Regions from separate parts of the Streptomyces sp. NPDC059247 genome, predicted to be linked through region 1. Evidence: riboswitches for the same ligand, from Rfam matches in the RefSeq annotation. Region 1 holds a riboswitch; the other holds the start of a gene.
The links. Region 1 has a riboswitch for glycine ahead of gcvP (aminomethyl-transferring glycine dehydrogenase). Riboswitches for the same ligand answer to the same signal wherever they lie in the genome.

Region 1 (7,670 bases):
GAGACGTCGCCGCCGAAGTGACCCGGCTTGGCGAGCCCGACGAGCGCGTTGAGGTTGGCGCCGTCCACGTACACCTGGCCACCGGCGTCGTGCACCTCGGCGCAGATGTCGGCGACGTGCTCCTCGAAGACGCCGTGCGTCGACGGGTAGGTGATCATCAGCACGGACAGCTCGTCGCGGTACTGGGTGATCTTGGCGCGCAGGTCCTCGACGTCGACCTCGCCGTCGTCGGCGGTCTTCACCACGACGACCTTCATGCCGGCCATCACGGCGGAGGCGGCGTTGGTGCCGTGCGCGGAGGACGGGATGAGGCAGACGGTGCGCTGCTCGTCGCCGTTGGCGCGGTGGTAGGCGCGGACGGCCAGCAGACCGGCCAGCTCGCCCTGGGAACCGGCGTTCGGCTGGATCGACACCTTGTCGTAGCCGGTGACCTCGGCGAGGCGCTCCTCCAGCTCGGTGATGAGCGTGAGGTAGCCCTGCGCCTGCTCGACCGGGGCGAAGGGGTGCATCTGGCCGAACTCGGGCCAGGTCACCGCCTCCATCTCGGTCGTCGCGTTCAGCTTCATCGTGCAGGAGCCGAGCGGGATCATGCCCCGGTCCAGCGCGTAGTCGCGGTCCGCGAGCCTGCGCAGGTAGCGCAGCATCGAGGTCTCGGAGCGGTGCGTGCGGAACACCGGGTGGGTCAGGTAGTCGTCGGAGCGCAGCAGTCCGGCGGGCAGCGCGTCCTCGGTCGCGGCGTCCAGGACCTCGATGTCGGCGGTCACGCCGAACGCGCCCCACACGGCGGCGAGCTGGGCGCGCCCGGTGGTCTCGTCGCAGGACATGGAGACGTGGTCGGCGTCGGCGCGGTGGAGGTTGACCCCGGCCTCGCGGGCGGCGGCCACGACCTCGTCGGCCCGGCCGGGCACCCGGGCGGTGAGGGTGTCGAAGAAGGCGCCCTGGGTGAGCTCCACGCCACCGGCGGTGAGGCCCGCGGCGAGGATCGCGGCGTACCGGTGGGTGCGGCGCGCGATGCCCCGGAGGCCCTCGGGGCCGTGGTAGACGGCGTACATGCCCGCCATGACGGCGAGGAGCACCTGGGCGGTGCAGATGTTGCTGGTGGCCTTCTCGCGCCGGATGTGCTGCTCGCGGGTCTGCAGGGCGAGGCGGTAGGCGCGGTTGCCGTCGGCGTCGACGGAGACGCCGACCAGACGGCCGGGCAGGGAGCGGGCGTGCTTGTCCTGGACGGCCATGTAACCGGCGTGCGGGCCGCCGAAGCCCATCGGGACGCCGAAGCGCTGGGTGGTGCCGACGGCGATGTCGGCGCCGAGCTCGCCCGGCGAGGTGAGCAGGGTGAGCGCGAGCAGGTCGGCGGCGACGGTGACGATCGCGCCGAGCTCGTGGGCCTGGTCGACGACGGACTTGATGTCGCGGACGGCACCGGAGGCGCCCGGGTACTGGAGCAGCACGCCGAAGACACCGCGCTCGGCGATCTCGGCGGGGATGCCGTCGCTCAGGTCGGCGACGACGACCTCGACGCCGGTGGGCTCGGCGCGGGTCCGGATGACGGCGACGGTCTGGGGCAGGGCGTCGGCGTCGACGAGGAAGACGCCGTTCTTGACCTTGCCGACGCGCCGGGACAGGGACATCGCCTCGGCGGCGGCGGTGCTCTCGTCGAGGAGGGAGGCGCCGGAGGTGGGCAGGCCCGTCAGGTCGGCGACGACGGTCTGGAAGTTCAGCAGGGCCTCCAGGCGGCCCTGGGAGATCTCCGGCTGGTACGGCGTGTACGCGGTGTACCAGGCCGGGTTCTCCATGACGTTGCGGAGGATCACCGGCGGGGTGAAGGTGCCGTAGTAGCCGAGGCCGATCATCGGCGCGAGGACCTGGTTGCGGTCGGCGAGGTCGCGCAGCTCGGCGAGGACCTCGGCTTCCGTGCGCGCGCCGGGCAGGCTCAGCGCCTCGGTGTTCTTGATGACGTCCGGCACCGCGGCGGCCGTCAGCTCGTCGAGCGAGCCGTATCCGACCTGGGCGAGCATCTTGGCACGCGCCTCGGCATCGGGGCCGATGTGCCGCTGCTCGAACGGGATGCCCTGTTCGAGCTCGGAGAGCGGAGTGCGATTGGCGGTCATGTACGGAGGCCTCCTGGTCGTCACGACCTGCGAGGGGCACCGCGGCGCGGGTACCCGGACGGCCTCCCCCTCTGTCATGTCAACCTGAGAGTTTCACCGGCGCGCCTCGCGGCACCCCGGCTTTCACCGTCGGTGAGAGCGTGTGCCGTCAGGCACCGCTCTGCTTTCCAGAGTGACCTCGTCCGCGCGGTACGGGTGCCTGAGAGATTCCGGGGAGGATTTGCTCCTTCGGCGCCCACCGGAAGGTTTCTCCGGGGGACTCTCCCGCACGGGGTCGACAGCCACGGCCAGCCTACCAGCGCCGTTGCGGCTCCCATCGCTCAAGTGGCCGACATCCCAGATGTGCACTTTCGTAGGGGTGTAGAGCAGTTGCGACCAGTTGGAGGGACCGTGCAGACCGATATCGATCCGCGCAGCCTGATCGGCCGCAAGGCGTTCGACCGGAACGGACACAAGATCGGAACCGTGGACGAGGTGTACCTGGACGACGCGACCGGCGTCCCGGAATGGGCCGCGGTCCGCACCGGCCTGTTCAGCAGGGACGCCTTTGTCCCGCTGGAGCCGAGCGAGCTGACCGGGGAGGGCCTCCGCATCCCCTACGAGCGCGCCCTCATCAAGGACGCCCCCGACTTCGGGGTGGGCCGCCACCTCTCCCCTGAACAGGAGCTCCAGCTCTACCGCCACTACAGCATGACGCTCCCTCCGCCGCCCCCGGACACCGACTTCGGGCGCCTGGCGGGCCGGGACGGCCCGTGACACCCCACTGACGGTACGAGTGACCAGGGCGCCCGGACCACCGGTCCGGGCGCTCCCCCCGCCCCACCGGCTACGCCGGGCCCACCCCGCTCGACCCCGGCGGTCCGCCCACAGGGCCGCCCCTCAAGGCCTCCGAAAGCCCCGAGAGAGCCCCACGCCCCTCAAGCCGCCCCCCTTCACTTTCACTCCGGCCCCCGTCCCACCAGCGGCAACGGCTCCCCCGGCACCAGGTCCGGATCGTCCACCGCGAACGTACGGACCCGGCCAGGCACCGAACCCGGCTCCTCGAACCGCACCGTGACCCGGCCGACCCCGCTCCCCTGGACCCACCCGGGCCCGTACACCGTGTGCCGTACGTCGTGCCCCGGCGCCCAGTGCCGCTCCACGCTCCCGGAAGCCTCCTCGGCGGCGTCCCCACCGACCGCTCCCGCTCCGGCTTCCGAAGCGCCCGGCCCGCCCTGCTCGCCTCCCCCGACGCCCCCGTCCTCCCCGGACACCGCCCCGGTCTCCGCCTCCGCCTCCGCCCTCGCCTCGGCCTGGGCGAACAGGTCCTCCTGTGTGAAGTCCGCGAGCCCGCTGACCCCGACCCCGAGGAGCCGTACGCCCCCGGTCGTGTCCACCGCGTCGAGGAGCCGTCCCACCGCCTCGCGCACCACCCCCGGGTCGTCGGTGGGCCCCCGGAGCGTCTCGGACCGGGTCAGGGTGGAGAAGTCGTACCGCCGGACCTTGAGGACGATGGTCCGCCCCGAGTGCCCCGAGGCCCGCAGCCGCCCCACGCACCGCTCCGCGAGCCGCTCCGCCTCGACCCGGATGCGGACCCGGTCGTGCAGGTCGACGTCGAAGGTGTCCTCCACGGACACCGACTTGGCGTCCCGCTCGGCCACCACGGCCCGGTCGTCGTGCCCCCGGGCCATCCGGTGCAGCGAGGTCCCGTGCGCCCGCCCGAGGAGCCGTACGAGCTCGTCCTCGCCCGCCTCCACGAGATCGGCCACGGTGCTCATCCCGGCCCGTCTGAGGTGCTCCCCGGTCGCCGGTCCGACTCCGGGCAGGATCCGTACCGAACGCGGCCCGAGCAGCTCCCGCTCGGTGCCGGGCTCGATCAGCACGAGCCCGTCGGGCTTGGCCTCCTCCGAGGCGATCTTCGCGATCATCTTGGAACCGGCGAGCCCCACGGACCCGGCCAGTCCGGTCGTCGCCAGGATGTCGCTCCGCAGCTTCTCCCCGGCTGCCCGCGCGCTCGCGCTGTCGTCGGCGACGCCCCCCACCTCCAGGTCGACGAAGGCTTCGTCCAGGCTGAGCGGCTCGACGAGCGGCGAGAGCCGTCCGAGCAGTTCCATGACCTGCTCGCTGATCGACCGGTAGAAGGCGAAGCGCGGCACGAGGTAGGCGGCGTTCGGCGCGAGCCGCCGGGCCTGGCCCATCGGCATCGCCGAATGGACGCCGAAGCGGCGGGCCTCGTAGGAGGCGGTGGCGACCACTCCCCGGGGCCCGAGCCCGCCCACGACCACGGGTTTTCCGCGCAGGCTGGGCTTCGCCGCCTGCTCGGCGGCGGCGAAGAACGCATCCATGTCGAGATGCAGGATCGTCGGCGCGGCTCTCACACGTCCGATGCTGCCCTACGCCACTGACAACGCGGCTCCGGCACGGCGCCGCCCGCCGGAGGGCCGGGGCCACAGCGCCGGGGGCGGGCCGGGGGAAGGGGGAAACCCCAGCGGCCCGGCGGCAGGCCCTCAGCGGGCCGTCAGGCCCCCTGAGGGGCTCAGACCGCCCTGTCCCGTCTGCGCCGCGCCAGCTCGTCCGCCGGGTTGTGCCCCACCAGGGTCTCCCCCGTGTCGACCCGCTCCCCGTGCAGCTGCGAGAGGGCGGCCTCGACGTCCTGCCACACCACACCGACGGCGATGCCGAAGACGCCCTGCCCGCCCTGGAGCAGGGAGACCACCTCGTCCGGCGAGGAGCACTCGTACACCGTGGCGCCGTCACTCATGAGCGTCATCCGCTCCAGGTCCCGGAAGCCCCGCGCGCGCAGGTGCTGCACCGTGGCCCGGATGTTCTGGAGGGCGACCCCGGTGTCGAGGAAACGCTTGACGATCTTCAGTACGACGACGTCACGGAAGCTGTAGAGCCGCTGGGTCCCCGAACCGTACGCGGGCCGCACGCTCGGCTCCACGAGCCCGGTGCGCGCCCAGTAGTCCAGCTGCCGGTAGGTGATCCCGGCCGCCGCGCAGGCCGTCGGCCCCCGGTAGCCGACCGCCTCGCCCGTCTGGCCCTGCCCCGTGTCGGTCTCCGCACCGAAGTCGCCCGCACTGCTGTGAAGCGGATACGGACCGCTCCCCCCGGACACGCGTCCGGGCGAGCTCCCTGCCGTACCGTCCGCGCTGCTCATCACGCCGACCCTCCGTCCTTGACCTGCCCACACGAAGGTAGGCAGTCACTCGGGGTGCGTCAACGATCGCCACACTCGGCACGCCGAGTGATAATCACCCTGAGAGTGGTTTCCCGTGTCTCTCTTCGGGGAAAGGCTACTCGAATGTCCTGTCCGCGCCCCGCGAACGGCCCGTGGTGACGGCGCCGTGGCTCACTGACTGTTGGTCCCGAAATCCTCCGGTGAGATCTGGTCGAGGAACTCGCGGAACTTCTCCACCTCGTCCTCCTGCTCGTCCGGAATCGCGATGCCCGCGTCGTCCAAGACACCGTCGCTGCCGAAGATCGGCGTGCCGGTCCTCAGGGCGAGGGCTATCGCGTCGGAGGGGCGCGCGCTCACCTCGACTCCGCTGGCGAAGACCAGCTCCGCGTAGAAGACACCGTCGCGCAGGTCGGTGATGCGCACCTCGGTGAGTTCCTGTCCCACGGCCTCCAGCACGTCCTTGAAAAGGTCGTGCGTCAGCGGCCGCGGTGGCGCCATCCCCTGCTGGGCGAAGGCGATCGCGGTCGCCTCCCCCGGTCCGATCCAGATGGGGAGGTACCGATCGCCTCCCACTTCACGCAGGAGCACGATCGGCTGGTTGGAGGGCATTTCCACCCGGACACCCACAACGTCGAGCTCGTTCACACAGCAACCCTAGGACGTGCCCGCCCGGTTTGGATAGTCGGGCCCCCGCTCCGCCCGCCCCGGGCTACTGGAGCCGGACGCCCAGGGCGGTCTGGACGAGGGCCGCGTGCAGCCGTACCGACTGCGCGGCGAGCTCCCGCGCGGTGGCCTCCGCATGGGCTCTGGTCTGCGGGTTGCGGTGCCGGCGCAGTGGCGCGACGACCTGTTCGATGAGTCCGGCCTCCCGGTCGGCAGCCGCCTTCACGGACCGCAGGTGCCGGGGTTCGAGACCGAAGCGCCCCAGATCCGCGACGAGCCGGGCGACCGTGACGGTCTCGGCGTCGTACCCGCCGCCCGCCGTCTCGGAGACCAGGCCGTACGACTCCCACTCGACGAGTTCCGTCTCGGTCGCCTCGGCGGCGGCCAGGAGCTCGGCCCGGCCCAGTCGGCCGACGGTGGGCGGTTCCGTCCCCGGCTCCCAGGCCCCCTCGACGAGGTCCTTCCGGCGCCCGGGGGCGGGCAGCTCGACCCGCTCGCCCCGGGCGAGGGCGTCGAGGTGCTCACGGATGACCTTCAGCGGAAGGTAGTGGTCCCGCTGCATCCGCAGGATCAGGGCGAGCCGCTCCACGTCCTGCGGGCTGAACTTCCGGTACCCGGAGGCCGTCCGGCGGGGCTCCACGAGCCCCTCGGCCTCCAGGAACCGGATCTTGGAGATGGTCACTTCGGGAAATTCGTCGCGCAGCTGGTTCAGCACCGTGCCGATGCTGACCAGCCTGTCGCCCGCGGAGGCGGTGCCGGACCCGGCACCGCCCGTCGGTGTTCGCAGCATGGACCTTCCCTGAAGGCTTCTCCGAGGCGTTACACGCCCCGCCGGTTCGAGTAGAAGACCAGCCGGTACTTGCCGATCTGCACCTCGTCGCCGTTGGACAGGACGGCCGAGTCGATCGGCTCGCGATTGACGTACGTGCCGTTGAGGCTGCCGACGTCGGAGACGGTGAAACCGCCGTCGTGACCCCGCCGGAACTCGACGTGCCTCCGGGAGACCGTGAAGTCGTCCAGGAAGATGTCGCTCTGCGGGTGACGGCCCGCCGTGGTCAGCTCGCCGTCGAGCAGGAACCGGCTGCCGGAGTTGGGACCCCTGCGCACCACGAGGAGGGCGGAACCGGAAGGCAGCGCCTCCACGGCGGCCAGCGCCTCCGGGGAGAGCGAGGGCAGCTGCGTCTGGCCGGTGATCTCCGCCTCGTAGGCCTCGAGACCCGAGATCGAGATCGTCGACGTCGTCTCCGAAGCGCGCTCGGCGACCGCACCGCCCCGCAGCGGCGTACCGCACTGCGAGCAGAAGCGACTGTCGGCCGTGTTGCGGTGACCGCACCTCGTGCACACCGGCATGGACGCACCCTCCTGCCGCGGCTGACCCGCCGAGGTCTGTGTCGCGTACGGATCCGAGGTGAACCCTCCACCCGCACCTGAGGTTGACGGTTCTCCGAAACCTATGCGGGCGGCCCCGGCCGGGTCAACAGAAGACGCGCCCGGATTGCCCGGAATGCCACCACCCTGGCCGTCGATCTGGTCGCGGAAGAGCGGACGGTCGCCGCCCTGCTCCTCGCTCTGGGCATGGCGCGACGCACGGTGCCTGGCGCTGCCGCCGTCCTCACGCGCGCTCTTGCCGAACAACTTCGCAAACAACTTCACGGGCGATTCCCCTTGACCGAAACAGACCCGCCCGTGGGGCAGGACGAACCGAGATCCCTCACACCTGCCGACCCGGACACCTTCAC
Region 2 (7,670 bases), on a different contig from region 1:
CCAGAGCGCCACCGGGTCGTACGCGTCGGAGAGCGCGACCGTGGAGACGGGCAGCCCCTCGGGCACGGTGCCGATCGACTGGCGCATCATCGCGCGGACCGTGTCGACGGCGGCGGCCGAACCGTCGTAGAGGTCGAGCCCGATGACGAGGTACGGGGAGCCGAGCGCGGGCTGCACCCAGCCCCGGCGCAGGGCCCGGACGGCCGGGGTGCGGTGGGCGTTCTGGGTGAGCTGGGCGTAGAACTGCGGCATTTCCAGGGTGGGTTCGGTGATCCGGAGCGGCCCGGCGGGCATCCGGTCGAGCCCGGTGGCGATCCGGCGCAGATCGGCCCAGGGGATGCCGACGCCGCCGCCGGGGGCGTGCGGATTCAGCCAGACTCCCCAGCGGTCGGGGTAGAGGGCGCGGGCGATCTCCCGGCCGGTGACGAGCTCGTGGGCGCGGTGCCAGCCGGAGGCGGCCAGCTCCCGGTCGGAGGTGACGCAGGGCGCGTAGCCGTGGCCGTCCACCTCCATGTTCCCGTACTGGGCGTCGGCCGATCCCGGCGTGCCGTGCCAGAGCAGTATCCGCAGCTCGCCGTCGGCGAGGGCGTGCAGCAGCTGCTCGTACGCGTCGTAGCGTCCGGGTGCCACCTGGCGCAGCATGTGCTCGATCTGTTCGGCCGAGGCGGTGCCTGACGCGCTCACCCTGGTTCCCGCCCCTCTTCCGTCACCACGTCGGTCGTGCGTATGTCCTGCGGCCGTCCCCGGCGCGCGGAGGACTGCTGTGCGAAGTCCGGCCGCGCGAAGTCCGGCCGTGAGAAGTTCAGCTTAAACAGCCCGTCCGTCACACGGCGGCGCGCTGGTAGAAGGGGCGGACCCGCTCCAGCATCCAGTCGCCGACCGGGTCCTGCGCCATGTCGAGCAGGATGAGGTTGACCGGCCAGGCCACCTCGACCCGGCCGAGGGCGCGGCCGAGGGCGTCCAGGGGCGCGTTGCGGTCGACGCCGTCCCAGCCGGCGAGCTGGACGCCCACGAAGAGGGCGGGTTCGGTGCCCTCGACGCTGGCGAGGGCGCGGCGGGCGGAGACGACGACCCCGGTGGCCTCGAACTCGGCGGAGGCGGCGGAGAGGAAGTCGACGGGGTCGTCCTGCCAGTCGGGCTCGAAGAGGCGGACGCGACCGCCCGCGGCGGGGCCGTCGAGCGGGGTGCGGCCCGTCCGGCAGAGTTCGGCGACGGCGGGCGGGGGCAGCGGGACGCCGACGGTGCCGCCGGGGTTCACCGCTATGCCGAGCTGCGGGGGCAGGCCCCGGGCGAACTCGCGGGCGGGGGCGACGGTGAAGGACATGTGGCCGCCGACACAGGAGAGGAACTGCTGTTCGGAGCTGAAGACGGGGACGTAGGCCGCGCCGTCGATCTCCAGGGTGGGCAGGTCGAGGTCGGCGTTCTCCGGGCCGCCGCCGTTGGGCAGCGGCACCCAGACGGGGCTGCGGCCGAGGACCTCGACCAGGCGGGCTCCGGCCCCGGGATCGCCGAGTGAGGCGGCGAGGACCTCTTCCAGCTCGTTGCCCGGCCACGTCACGTCCACGGTCCCGTTTCCCCTTCTCGCCCGGCTCCGCCGTGCCGGCGGGCCCGCCAGCACCCTAACGCCGCCCTCGCGGCGCCGTGGCCCAAAGGGTACGGAACGTGGGGAGGACGGGACACGGACGACGGACGGAGGGGGTTGGGGAGGGGGCCTGGGGGCGGGCCGCCGGGACACGGACGACGGACGCGTGGCGGGCGGACGGCGGGCCGGGGGCACAGGCCGGAGCCGGGGCGGACGCGGGCGGGACGCGGCGCGGCCCCGGGCCGGAGCCGGGCGGAGGCCGGAGCCGGGCGGACGCGGGCCGGAGCCGGGCGGACGCGGAAGCCGAGCCGCACCCCGGGCACGGGCGGTCCGGCACCGGCACGGACCCCCAGGAGGCGCCCCGGAGACATCCCGGAGACGCCCTGGAAACGCCCCGGAGGGGAAAACGCGGGCAGCCGTCAGACGGCCTCCCCGAAGCCGATCCTGCGGAGCGCGTCGGCGGCGTCCCGGTCGAGCAGGGTCACCGAGGCGCAGCCGTGCGGGAGGCGGCCGGACTCGGCGGAGGTGACGAGCCGGGTGACGGCCCGCCGGTGCCGGGCGAAGGCGTACGAGGAGACGCCCCGGCCCCGGTCGCGCTGTCCGGCGCGGGCGGTGTCGGGGGTGACGTCGAGGAGGACCAGATGGAGGGCGCGGCCCCGGCGGCGGGCCTCGCGGGCGAGCCAGCCGCGCACCCAGGACTGGGTGCCGCAGTCGTGGACGACCACGCCGCCGCCGGAGCGCAGGGCGGCGCGGAGTCCCGCGTAGTGCGCGAGGCGGACCAGCGGGCGGTAGACGGCGTACGGCAGCAGGCGGGGCATCCGGGCCTCCCAGCGCTCGCGGGTGTCCTGGGAGTCGATGCCGCTGCCCTCCGCGGCGCGCTTCATGAGGGTGGACTTGCCGCTGCCGGGCAGCCCGGAGACGACGACGAGGTCGCCCGCCGCGAAGGTGAGGGCGCGGGGGCCGCGACCGCCGCGCTCGCGCAGGTCCCGCAGGAGCCGGCCCCTCCGGGTCCGGGCGCGGGCCCGCTGTGACGGTATTCCCGTACTCGGAGCGTACGCGCCGGTGTGCTGGAACCTCATCGCTTCTCCCCCCTGCCGGGTCTCAAGGAGACCCTTGCCCAAGAAGTGTAAAGAACTGGTAATGAGACACAAGCGATTTGCCGGGACGGGCCCGCGTGCAATGATGTGCCCGCCGGGCGGGCCGTCGCCCCACAGCGCACCGCCGCCCTTACAACCGCATACCGGCCGTTCGAATCCGCGCGGGAGAGTTCCGGACGCTCAGGCGTCCGGGCGCCGAAGGAGCAAGACCCTCCCTTGAATCTCTCAGGCCCCGTACCGCGTGGATGAGGCAGATCTGAAAAGCGGGACACCCTGCCGTGTCCCCACCCAAGGTGCAAGCCGATCTCTCGGTGACGAGATGCTCTCGGTGAACCTCTCAGGTTCCATGACAGATGGGGAGGACGTCCTCGCCGTCATGTGTTTCGTCACCTATCACGCCCTTGGGACCCGGGAGCCACCCCATGACCTCTGCCCCCCGCCTGACCGCCCTCGATGCCCTGCATCGTTCGCTGGGCGCGACCATGACCGACTTCGCGGGCTGGGACATGCCGCTGCGTTACGGCAGTGAGCGCGAGGAGCACCTCGCGGTCCGCACCAGGGCCGGTCTGTTCGACCTCTCCCACATGGGCGAGATCACCGTCACGGGTCCGCAGGCCGTGGAGCTCCTCGACCACGCCCTGGTCGGGAACATCTCCACGGTGGGCGTCGGGCGCGCCCGGTACACGATGATCTGCCAGGAGGACGGCGGCATCCTCGACGACCTGATCGTCTACCGTCTGGGCTCGGCCGAGACCCCCGAGTACATGGTCGTCGCCAACGCCTCCAACGCCCAGATCGTGCTCGACGCGCTGGTGGAGCGCTCGGCGGGCTTCGACGCCGAGGTGCGCGACGACCGCGACGCGTACGCCCTGCTGGCGGTCCAGGGCCCGGAGTCCCCCGGCATCCTGAAGTCGCTCACCGACGCCGACCTGGACGGGCTGAAGTACTACGCGGGGCTGCCCGGCACGGTCGCGGGCGTGCCCGCGCTGATCGCCCGTACCGGCTACACCGGCGAGGACGGCTTCGAGCTGTTCCTGAAGCCGGAGCACGCCGAGGGCGTGTGGCGGGCGCTGACCGAGGCGGGCGCCCCGGTCGGGCTGATCCCCTGCGGTCTGTCCTGCCGCGACACGCTCCGCCTGGAGGCGGGTATGCCGCTGTACGGCCACGAGCTGACCACCTCCCTGACCCCCTTCGACGCGGGGCTCGGCCGGGTCGTGAAGTTCGAGAAGACCAGCAACGAGGGCCGGTTCGTCGGCCGTGAGGCGCTGGAGAAGGCCGCCGAGCGCGCCGGGACCACCCCGCCGCGCAAGCTCGTCGGTCTGATCGCCGAGGGCCGCCGGGTCCCGCGCGCCGGTTTCTCCGTCGTCAAGGACGGCGTGGTCATCGGCGAGGTCACCTCCGGCGCCCCGTCCCCGACGCTCGGCAAGCCGATCGCGATGGCGTACGTCGACGCGGCGCACGCCACGCCCGGGACCGAGGGCGTCGGCGTGGACGTCCGCGGCGCCCACGAGCCGTACGAGGTCGTGGCCCTGCCTTTCTACAAGCGCCAGAAGTGACGCGGCCGTCTCACTTCTCGTCTCATCCCGCAAGACCCACGTTCATCAGCACTCCCCCGATCCAGGAGAATCAGGCCATGAGCAACCCCCAGCAGCTGCGTTACACCAAGGAGCACGAGTGGCTGTCGGACGCCGTGGACGGCGTCGCGACCGTCGGCATCACCGAGTTCGCCGCCAACGCGCTCGGTGACGTCGTCTACGCCCAGCTTCCCGCCGTCGGCGACACCGTCACCGCGGGCGAGACCTGCGGCGAGCTGGAGTCGACGAAGTCGGTCAGCGACCTGTACTCCCCCGTGACGGGCGAGATCGTCGAGTCCAACCAGGACGTGGTGGACGACCCGTCCCTGGTGAACACGGCTCCGTTCGAGGGTGGCTGGCTGTTCAAGGTGCGTGTCGAGGGCGAGCCGGACGAACTGCTCACCGCCGACGCGTACGCCGCGTTCTCCGCCGGGAACTGAAGACCGGGCCCGAGACCCTTAGGGATCGATTCATGTCGCTTCTGAACACTCCCCTCCACGAGCTGGACCCGGACGTCGCCGCAGCCGTCGACGCCGAGCTCCGCCGTCAGCAGTCCACCCTCGAAATGATCGCCTCGGAGAACTTCGCTCCGGTCGCCGTCATGGAGGCGCAGGGCTCCGTCCTCACCAACAAGTACGCCGAGGGCTACCCGGGCCGCCGTTACTACGGTGGCTGCGAGCACGTCGACGTCGCCGAGCAGATCGCGATCGACCGGGTCAAGGACCTGTTCGGTGCCGAGTACGCCAATGTGCAGCCGCACTCCGGCGCCTCCGCGAACCAGGCCGCCCTCTTCGCCATCGCCCAGCCCGGCGACACGATCCTCGGCCTGGACCTGGCGCACGGCGGTCACCTGACCCACGGTATGCGCCTGAACTTCTCCGGCAAGCAGTTCGACGTGGTCGCGTACCACGTCGACGAGGCCGGTCTGGTCGACATGGCCGAGGTCGAGCGCCTCGCCAAGGAGCACCGCCCGAAGGTGATCATCGCGGGCTGGTCCGCCTACCCGCGCCAGCTGGACTTCGCCGAGTTCCGCCGGATCGCCGACGAGGTCGAGGCCTACCTGTGGGTCGACATGGCCCACTTCGCGGGCCTGGTCGCCGCCGGTCTGCACCCGAACCCGGTGCCGTACGCGGACGTGGTGACCTCCACCACGCACAAGACGCTCGGCGGCCCGCGCGGCGGCATCATCCTGGCGAAGAAGGCGTTCGCCAAGAAGCTGAACTCCTCGGTCTTCCCCGGTTTCCAGGGCGGCCCGCTGGAGCACGTCATCGCGGCCAAGGCCGTCTCCTTCAAGGTCGCGGCCTCGGAGGAGTTCAAGGAGCGCCAGCAGCGCACCGTGGACGGCGCCCGCGCCCTGGCCGAGCGCCTGGTCCGGGACGACGTCACCGAGCACGGCGTCTCCGTGCTGTCCGGCGGCACGGACGTGCACCTGGTCCTGGTGGACCTGCGCGACTCCGAGCTCGACGGCCAGCAGGCCGAGGACCGGCTCCACGAGGTCGGCATCACGGTCAACCGGAACGCCGTCCCGAACGACCCCCGCCCGCCGATGGTCACCTCCGGTCTGCGCATCGGCACGCCCGCGCTCGCCACCCGGGGCTTCGGCGCCGAGGACTTCACCGAGGTCGCCGACATCATCGCGGAGTCCCTGAAGCCCGGCTTCGACAGCGAGAAGGCCGAAGCCCTCAAGGCCCGGGTGACCGCCCTGGCGGACAAGCACCCGCTGTACCCCGGCCTGAAGTAGTTTCGTACCCTTCCGTTCGTACGAATCTTCGGGGCACCGCGCACACTGGACCGTGAGCGCGGTGCCCCACTCCATGTCCCCGTACGCCCCCTTTTCCCGCGCTTCTCTGCTCCACCCCGGCAGACAACGGCGTCTAGCCCCCCAAGGAGTCCTTCCGTGGCCATCTCGGTCTTCGACCTGTTCTCGATCGGCATCGGCCCGTCCAGCTCCCACACGGTGGGGCCGATGCGCGCGGCCCGGATGTTCGCCCGCCGTCTGAAGAACGAGGGCCTGCTCTCCCACACCGCCTCCGTACGGGCCGAGCTGTACGGCTCCCTCGGCGCGACCGGCCACGGCCACGGCACCCCCAAGGCCGTCCTCCTCGGCCTGGAGGGCAACTCGCCGCGCACCGTCGACGTCGAGCGCGCCGACGAGGAGTTCGAGCGGATCAAGAAGAGCGGCCGGATCAACCTGCTCGGCGCGCACGAGGTCCCCTTCGACTTCGACGCCGACCTGATCCTGCACCGGCGCAAGGCCCTGCCGTACCACGCCAACGGGATGACGGTCTTCGCGTACGACTCCGAGGGCGGCCTCGTCCTGGAGAAGACGTACTACTCGGTCGGCGGCGGGTTCGTCGTCGACGAGGACGCGGTCGCGGGCGAGAACCCGATCATCCCCGACGACACCCATCTGAAGTACCCCTTCCGCACCGGCGACGAGCTGCTCCGGCTCGCCAGGGAGACGGGCCTGTCGATCTCCTCCCTGATGCTGGAGAACGAGAAGGCCTGGCGCACCGAGGACGAGATCCGCGCGGGCCTCCTGGAGATCTGGCGGGTCATGCAGTCCTGCGTCTCGCGCGGCATGTCCCGCGAGGGCATCCTGCCCGGCGGTCTGAAGGTCCGCAGGCGCGCCGCGAACTCGGCCCGCAAGCTGCGCACCGAGGGGAACCCGGCGGCGCACGCGATGGAGTGGATCACCCTCTACGCGATGGCCGTGAACGAGGAGAACGCGGCGGGCGGCCGGGTGGTCACCGCCCCGACGAACGGCGCGGCCGGGATCATCCCCTCCGTCCTGCACTACTACACGAACTTCGTGCCCGGCGCCGACGACGACGGCATCGTCCGCTTCCTGCTCGCGGCGGGCGCGGTCGGGATGCTCTTCAAGGAGAACGCCTCCATCTCCGGCGCCGAGGTCGGCTGCCAGGGCGAGGTCGGCTCGGCCTGCTCGATGGCGGCGGGCGCCCTCGCGGAGGTCCTCGGCGGCTCCCCCGAGCAGGTGGAGAACGCGGCCGAGATCGGCATGGAGCACAACCTGGGCCTGACCTGCGACCCGGTCGGCGGCCTGGTGCAGATCCCGTGCATCGAGCGCAACGGCATGGCGGCGGTCAAGGCGGTCACGGCGGCGAAGATGTCGATGCGCGGCGACGGCAGCCACCTGGTCTCCCTCGACAAGGTCATCAAGACCATGAAGGAGACGGGCGCGGACATGAGCGTCAAGTACAAGGAGACGGCGCGGGGCGGGCTCGCGGTGAACATCATCGAGTGCTGAGGTCTCCCCTCGGGCGGCCCCGGTCAGGGGGCTTCCCCTTCGGGCCCCGGTCGGCGTTTCCGGTTCTTCCGGCGCCGGGCGGGGCCTTCGCCGTTTCGCGGGGCGGGTTCCGGCCAGGGGGTGGGTGGCTGGTTCGCGTGCTTGTCCGG

Region 2: linked by a shared signal. The riboswitch ahead of gcvT (glycine cleavage system aminomethyltransferase GcvT) and the one ahead of gcvP (aminomethyl-transferring glycine dehydrogenase) in region 1 are both predicted to bind glycine.

The regions. Positions count from the first base shown of each region.
Region 1 covers NZ_JBHYZW010000030.1:5,788-13,457, reverse strand. Annotated here, with positions in the region: gene gcvP (aminomethyl-transferring glycine dehydrogenase) at 1-2,108, opposite strand, end outside; glycine riboswitch at 2,286-2,385, opposite strand; gene ACFXGN_RS30535 (PRC-barrel domain-containing protein) at 2,499-2,864, shown strand; gene ACFXGN_RS30530 (DNA polymerase IV) at 3,047-4,465, opposite strand; gene ACFXGN_RS30525 (MerR family transcriptional regulator) at 4,624-5,247, opposite strand; gene ACFXGN_RS30520 (bifunctional nuclease family protein) at 5,440-5,913, opposite strand; gene ACFXGN_RS30515 (MerR family transcriptional regulator) at 5,978-6,721, opposite strand; gene ACFXGN_RS30510 (FHA domain-containing protein) at 6,751-7,670, opposite strand, start outside.
Region 2 covers NZ_JBHYZW010000004.1:65,478-73,147, forward strand. Annotated here, with positions in the region: gene ACFXGN_RS10265 (enhanced serine sensitivity protein SseB C-terminal domain-containing protein) at 1-684, opposite strand, end outside; gene ACFXGN_RS10270 (enhanced serine sensitivity protein SseB) at 824-1,564, opposite strand; gene ACFXGN_RS10275 (AAA family ATPase) at 2,002-2,661, opposite strand; glycine riboswitch at 2,832-2,929, shown strand; gene gcvT (glycine cleavage system aminomethyltransferase GcvT) at 3,102-4,235, shown strand; gene gcvH (glycine cleavage system protein GcvH) at 4,313-4,693, shown strand; gene glyA (serine hydroxymethyltransferase) at 4,726-5,994, shown strand; gene ACFXGN_RS10295 (L-serine ammonia-lyase) at 6,151-7,521, shown strand.